2 linked regions of the Streptomyces ficellus genome follow. The protein of the gene in region 2 interacts with the protein of the main gene of each other region in a pairwise test. Links are inferred from orthologs where the notes say so. Each region holds a gene or a part of one and is shown on either strand. Other genes may lie near its edges. The genes, in order: rpe and eno.

Evidence for each region.
Region 1: the proteins of eno (region 2) and rpe interact in binary tests that used the Escherichia coli proteins (3 or more experiments, as listed by UniProt). The link is inferred for Streptomyces ficellus from one-to-one orthologs.

What each region holds. Positions count from the first base shown.
Region 1 is NZ_CP034279.1:6,157,479-6,160,503, reverse strand. What follows is about bases 42-2,753. They hold rpe (ribulose-phosphate 3-epimerase), read right to left. Parts: upstream 1,884-2,753; coding sequence 1,200-1,883; downstream 42-1,199. Other genes in these bases: EIZ62_RS27655 (RsmB/NOP family class I SAM-dependent RNA methyltransferase), read right to left, coding at 1,984-2,753; EIZ62_RS27665 (sugar-binding transcriptional regulator), read right to left, coding at 68-1,114. Also shown: more of EIZ62_RS27655, read right to left, coding at 2,754-3,025. UniProt on the Escherichia coli protein: Catalyzes the reversible epimerization of D-ribulose 5-phosphate to D-xylulose 5-phosphate.
Region 2 is NZ_CP034279.1:4,386,528-4,389,755, reverse strand. What follows is about bases 55-2,969. They hold eno (phosphopyruvate hydratase), read right to left. Parts: upstream 2,195-2,969; coding sequence 914-2,194; downstream 55-913. Other genes in these bases: EIZ62_RS19670 (transglycosylase family protein), read right to left, coding at 2,518-2,969; EIZ62_RS19680 (FtsB family cell division protein), read right to left, coding at 348-818; EIZ62_RS19685 (DUF501 domain-containing protein), read right to left, coding at 55-333. Outside these bases: more of EIZ62_RS19685, read right to left, coding at 1-54; more of EIZ62_RS19670, read right to left, coding at 2,970-3,204. UniProt on the Escherichia coli protein: Catalyzes the reversible conversion of 2-phosphoglycerate (2-PG) into phosphoenolpyruvate (PEP). It is essential for the degradation of carbohydrates via glycolysis.

The sequences.
Region 1 (3,025 bases), 1.8 Mb from region 2 along the record:
ACGAAAGCCACAGGTCATCGAAGGATCACTTGTGGCTTCCTCCAACCCAGAGCGCCACCCGCCACCGCTACTCGTCCGGGTCGGTGCGGTCCAGTGCCGGGCGCGGGCCGGGGGTGAACTCGGTGAGGAGGTAGTCGGCCGCCATGGTGTCCGTGACCAGGCTGGTGACCAGGCCGGACCGCAGCACCGCCCCGATCGCCGCCGCCTTGCGGCGCCCGCCCGCGATGGCCACGACCTCGGGGATGCGGCGGAGCCGGTCGGCCTCCACGGTGATGCACCGCTCGCCGAGGTCACGGCCGACCCGGCGCCCGGCCGCGTCGAAGAGGTGGGCCGACATCTCGGCGGCGACGCCGAGCGAGGCGTAGTGCGCCCGCTCCTCGTCGGTCAGCATGTCGTGGACGGTCGAGATGCCCGGCTCCCAGGAGCCGATGGACACGGCCGCCACGGTCACCTTGTCGAAGTACTCGAAGGCGCGGGCGATGCCGGTCTGGTTGCGCAGGGCGGCCGCGGTCGCCGGGTCGGGCAGCAGCATGGGCGCGTAGATCGGGTGCGCCTCGCCGCCGGAGACCTGGGCGGCACGCCGTACCGCCTCCACCGAGCCCCGCTCGGCGGTGCCCGCGTCGTACACGCCGGTCAGCTGGACCACCGTGCAGGGCGGCAGCCGGTCGAGGGCGGCCGCCATGTGGATGGTGGAACGGCCCCACGCCAGGCCCAGGACGTCACCCTCGGCCACCAGCTCGCCGAGCAGGTCCGCGGCGACCTCGCCGAGGTTCTCCGGGTCGGGCGAGGCGTCCTCGCCCTCCGGCGGGGACTCGACGACCACGGCGTGACGCAGCCCGTACCGGGACCGCAGCGCGTCGGAGCGCTCGGCGTCCAGCTCGGCCGGTACGCGGATCTCGATCCGTACGAGGTCACGCTCCAGGGCGGTCTCCAGGACCCGGGCCACCTTGAAGCGGCTGACGCCGAACTCCTCGGCGATCTGGATCTTGGACTTGCCCTCGAGATAGAAGCGGCGGGCCATGGCCGCCGCCTGCACGAGCTCCGCGGGTCCCATCCGCAGGGCTGGCCGTCCCGCCGACATAGCAGACACCGCGCTCTCCTCACTGCTGTTCACACTTCGGATCGCCATCCTTGCAGATCCGGCGGTCCGGGTTCGGTCCTGTTGGGCTGCGTTCATCTGCCCGTGGTTCGCCCGTGGCTCAGTGGCCGCACGCCCACGCGGCCGTGGCGGTCGCGGCGGTGGCCTGCTCACGCAGGGCCCGCACCGCGGCGGCCGGGTCCTCCGCCCCGTACACGGCGGAACCGGCGACGAAGACGTCCGCGCCCGCCTCGGCGCAGCGCTCGATGGTGGAGGCCGAGACACCGCCGTCGACCTGGAGCCACAGCTGGAGGCCGTGCTTGGAGATCAGCTCCCGGGTGCGGCGGATCTTCGGCAGCATGATGTCGAGGAACGCCTGGCCGCCGAAGCCCGGCTCCACGGTCATGATCAGCAGCATGTCGAGTTCGGGGAGCAGGTCCTCGAACGGCTCGATGGGCGTGGCCGGCTTCAGCGCCATCGACGCCCTGGCCCCCTTGGCCCGGATCTCACGCGCCAGCCGCACGGGGGCGGCGGCCGCCTCCACGTGGAAGGTGACCGACCCGGCACCGGCCTCGACGTACTGCGGGGCCCAGCGGTCGGGGTCCTCGATCATGAGGTGGCAGTCCAGCGGGGTGTCCGTCGCCCGGCTGAGCGACTCCACGATGGGCACGCCCAGGGTCAGGTTGGGCACGAAGTGGTTGTCCATGACATCGACGTGGAGCCAGTCGGCGCCTTCGACGGCCTTCGCCTCGTCGGCGAGCCGGGCGAAGTCGGCGGACAGGATGCTGGGGTTGATCTGGGCCATGAGCCAAGCCTGCCATGCCGGATGGCGTTTCCTTCACCCGATGCCCGGGCTGCCCCGCCACCGCACGGCACACTTGCCGCAATCCCGGCGTATCAGCGGCCTACGTGGTCCGCCGCAGCAGCGCCAGGTACATCGCGTCGGTGCCGTGCAGATGCGGCCACAGCTGTACGTCGGGGCCGTCGCCGAGCGCGGGCACGCCGGGCATCAGGGGCCGGGCGTCGATCAGCTCGGCGCCGCCGTGCCGCTTGAGGACGTCGTCGACGACCACCCGGGTCTCCGCGAGGTGCGGCGAGCACGTCGCGTACCCGACGACCCCGCCGACCCGGACGGCCTGCAACGCCTCGGTCAGCAGGGCGCGTTGCAGCGGGCCGAAGCCCTCCAGGTCCTCCGGGCGGCGGCGCCAGCGGGCCTCGGGGCGGCGGCGCAGGGCGCCCAGGCCGGAGCACGGCACGTCCACCAGGACCCGGTCGAAGGAGCCGGGGCGCCACGGCGGGCGGGTGCCGTCGGCGGCGATCACCTGGTAGGGGCCGGGGTTGCCGGTCAGGGCGCGCTCCACCAGCCGGGCCCGGTGCGGCAGCTTCTCGGAGGCGAGGAGGGTGGCACCGCGCCCGGCGGCCAGGGCGCCCAGGAGGGCCGCCTTGCCGCCGGGGCCCGCGCAGCCGTCCAGCCAGCGCCGGTCGGGTCCGTCGACCGGGGCGTTCGCCAGGGCGATCGCGACGAGCTGGCTGCCCTCGTCCTGGACGCCGGCCCTGCCGTCGCGCACGGCGTCGATCGCGCCGGGCTCGCCGCCCTCGGCCAGCCGCACGGCGTAGGGGGACCAGCGGCCCGGCAGGCCCGCCTCCTCCCCCAGCACGTCCAGCAGCTCGTCCGGGGTGGACCGGCCGGGGCGGGCCACCAGCGTGACCTCGGGCCGCTCGTTGTCGGCCTCCAGCAGGTCCTCGATCCCGGCGCGCCCGCCGCCGAGGGCGTCCCACAGCGCGGAGACGACCCAGCGCGGGTGCGAGTGGACGACGGCCAGGTGGTCCTCGGCGTCCTCGTCGTACGGCGGTGCGACCTGCTCCAGCCAGGCGTCCAGGTCCTGCTGCGCGATCTTGCGCAGGACGGCGTTGACGAACTTGGCCCGCCCGTCGCCAAGCACCACC
Region 2 (3,228 bases):
ACGGCGGGCGATGTAGTCCTCGTGCGCGGCGCGGTAGGCGGCGGCGAGCTCCGGGTCGGCCTGGAGCCGCTCGGTCATCTCCTTCATGACGCCGTTCGCCTCCAGCGTGCCGATCGCGGAGGCCGCGCGCGGGCAGGTGAGGTAGTACGTCGTCGGGAACGGCGTACCGTCCGGGAGCCGCGGCGCGGTCTCCACCACGTCGGGGTTGCCGCACGGGCAGCGGTGCGCGATGGCGCGCAGGCCGCGCGGCGGACGGCCGAGCTGTTCCTTGAACGCCGCGACGTCCGCCTCGGTGGGCTCGGTGCGTTCGGTCTGCGGAGGGGGCGTTTCCATGCCTGCCTTGGGTTCTACTTGCGGTCGGTGCGGTCGGCGGTGTCCACGCCGTCCCAGAGGTTGGAGTACCAGGGGCGGTCGGCCGCGCCCTGGTCGGTGCGGCGCTGGCGCACCGCGTCGGGGTCGATGACCGTGTATCCGGTCTCCCCGGGGAGTACGTAGTGCAGGTGCTCGCGGGCCAGGCGCTTGACGTACGCGTCGTCCCGCAGCCGGGCCTTCTCGTCGCGCAGCCGTTCGACGCGTTCGCTCGCCTCGGCCGCCAGCCGTTCCTGGTCGGCGATCTCGGCGCGCTGGGACACCCATTGGCGCATCGGGTAGGCCAGGGCGACGACCAGGGAGCAGACGACCAGCGCGAGGAACGCCGCGCGGCCGGTGAGCCGGGAGCGGCGGGCCTGCCGGCGGGTCTGGGAGCGGTAGACACGGGCGGCGGTCTGCTCGCCGAGCAGCCGCAGCCTGGTCGCGGTGGAGAACCGGTCCCGGGCCATGTGTTGTACCCGCCTCCCCTTGCCCGTTACGTACGTACGTCCCCGGACACGGTACGGGACCGTGGCCGGGGACGTACGGAGGCTGCCGCGGAAGATCAGCCCTTGAAGCGCGGGAAGGCCGAGCGGCCCGCGTACACGGCCGCGTCGTCGAGGATCTCCTCGATGCGCAGCAGCTGGTTGTACTTGGCGACGCGCTCGGAGCGGGCCGGGGCGCCGGTCTTGATCTGGCCGCAGTTGGTGGCGACGGCCAGGTCGGCGATGGTGACGTCCTCGGTCTCGCCGGAGCGGTGCGACATCATGCACTTGAAGCCGTTGCGCTGGGCCAGCTCGACGGCGTCCAGGGTCTCGGTGAGCGAACCGATCTGGTTGACCTTGACCAGCAGCGCGTTGGCGGCGTTCTCGTCGATGCCGCGGGCCAGGCGCTCCGGGTTGGTGACGAACAGGTCGTCGCCCACGAGCTGGACCTTGGCGCCCAGCTTGTCGGTGATGGTCTTCCAGCCGTCCCAGTCGTCCTCGAACAGCGGGTCCTCGATGGAGACCAGCGGGTACGCCTCGACCAGCTCGGCGTAGTAGTCCGTCATCTCGGCGGCCGAGCGGGACTTGCCCTCGAACTCGTACGAGCCGTCCTTGTAGAACTCGGACGCGGCGACGTCGAGCGCCAGGGCGATGTCCTTGCCCGGGGCGTAGCCGGCCTGCTTGATGGCCTCGAGGATGAGGTCGAGGGCGGCGCGGTTGGAGTCGAGGTTCGGGGCGAAGCCGCCCTCGTCGCCCAGGCCCGTGGAGAGGCCCTTCTCCTTCAGGACCTTCTTCAGGGTGTGGTAGACCTCGGCGCCCCAGCGCAGGGCCTCGGAGAAGGACTCGGCGCCGATCGGCGCGATCATGAACTCCTGGATGTCCACGTTGGAGTCGGCGTGCGAGCCGCCGTTGAGGATGTTCATCATCGGAACGGGCAGCAGGTGCGCGTTCGGGCCGCCGAGGTAGCGGAAGAGCGGCAGGTCGGACGCCTCGGAGGCGGCGTGCGCGACGGCGAGGGAGACGCCGAGGATGGCGTTGGCGCCGAGCGACGACTTGTCCGGCGTGGCGTCCAGGTCGAACATCGCCTGGTCGATCAGCCGCTGCTCGGTGGCGTCGTAGCCGACGAGCTCCGGGCCGATCTGCTCGATGACGGCGAGGACGGCCTTCTCGACACCCTTGCCGAGGTAGCGGTCCTTGTCACCGTCGCGGAGCTCGAGGGCCTCGAACGCTCCGGTGGAGGCACCGGACGGGACGGCAGCACGGCCGGTGCTGCCGTCGTCGAGGCCGACCTCGACCTCGACCGTGGGGTTGCCTCGGGAGTCCAGGATTTCCCGGGCTACGACGACGTCGATGGACGGCACGAGCATCTCCTTCTGGGATGTGACGCAAAATGTGACGCGTGCGGTGCAGGGTCTCTTTGGCCTTGCGGCAAGAGCCTAACCGGCCGGGGAGCCGGTACCGGCCGACGCCCGCCTCCTGGGACGAAAAAGCGTTCACCAGGCCGCATTACGGACAGAACACCGCGAAACTTACCGGCCGGTAGCCTCGGTGTGCGGGGGCCCGCTCAGGGGTGCGCCCCAGTTGGGCCGCTCGGGCCGGTGGGCCCGGCCGGGCCGGTCGCGGAAAAGCCCCGGCCCGGCGCGCGGGGGAAGGACGCGCCGGGCCGGGGTGGTCCCGCCGGGGGTCAGCTCAGGTGGAGCTGCTGGCCCACGTAGATCAGGTCGGCGTCGTCGACGATGTCCTTGTTCAGCTCGAACAGCTTCTCCCAGCCGCCGGCGACCTTCTTGTCGGCGGCGATGGTGCTGAGGGTGTCGCCGGCCTTCACCTTGTACTCGCCGTCGCCCTTCTCGACCTTCTTGCCGGTCGGGGTGGTGACGGTCTTCGGCGCGGCCTTCTCCTCGGCCTTCGGCGCGGTGCGCTGCTCGCTGCGCGTGGTGGGCTGCTCGGCCTCGCGCTCCACCTTCGGCTGGGCGGGCTCGGCGGCGGCGCCGTCGTTGGCGGCGTTGGACAGGCCGACGCCGCAGCTCGGCCAGGCACCCTTGCCCTGGCCCGCGAGGACCTTCTCGCCGATCTCGATCTGCTGGGCCTTGGAGGCCTGGTCGGCCGTCTGGGCGTAGGCCGTGCCGCCGTACGCGGCCCAGGTGGAGGCCGAGAACTGCAGGCCGCCGTAGTAGCCGTTGCCGGTGTTGATGGACCAGTCGCCGCCGGACTCGCACTGCGCGACCTGGTCCCACTCGGCGGTGGTGGCGGCGGAGGCGGTCGTGGCGCCCATCAGCGGGGCGGCGACGGCGGCACCGGTGATGCCGGCGAACGCGGCGAATCGGACGGCCTTGGAGGGGCGACGGTGCTTGGCCTTGCCGGAAAACAGCATGGGACATCTCCTCACCGACGCCTG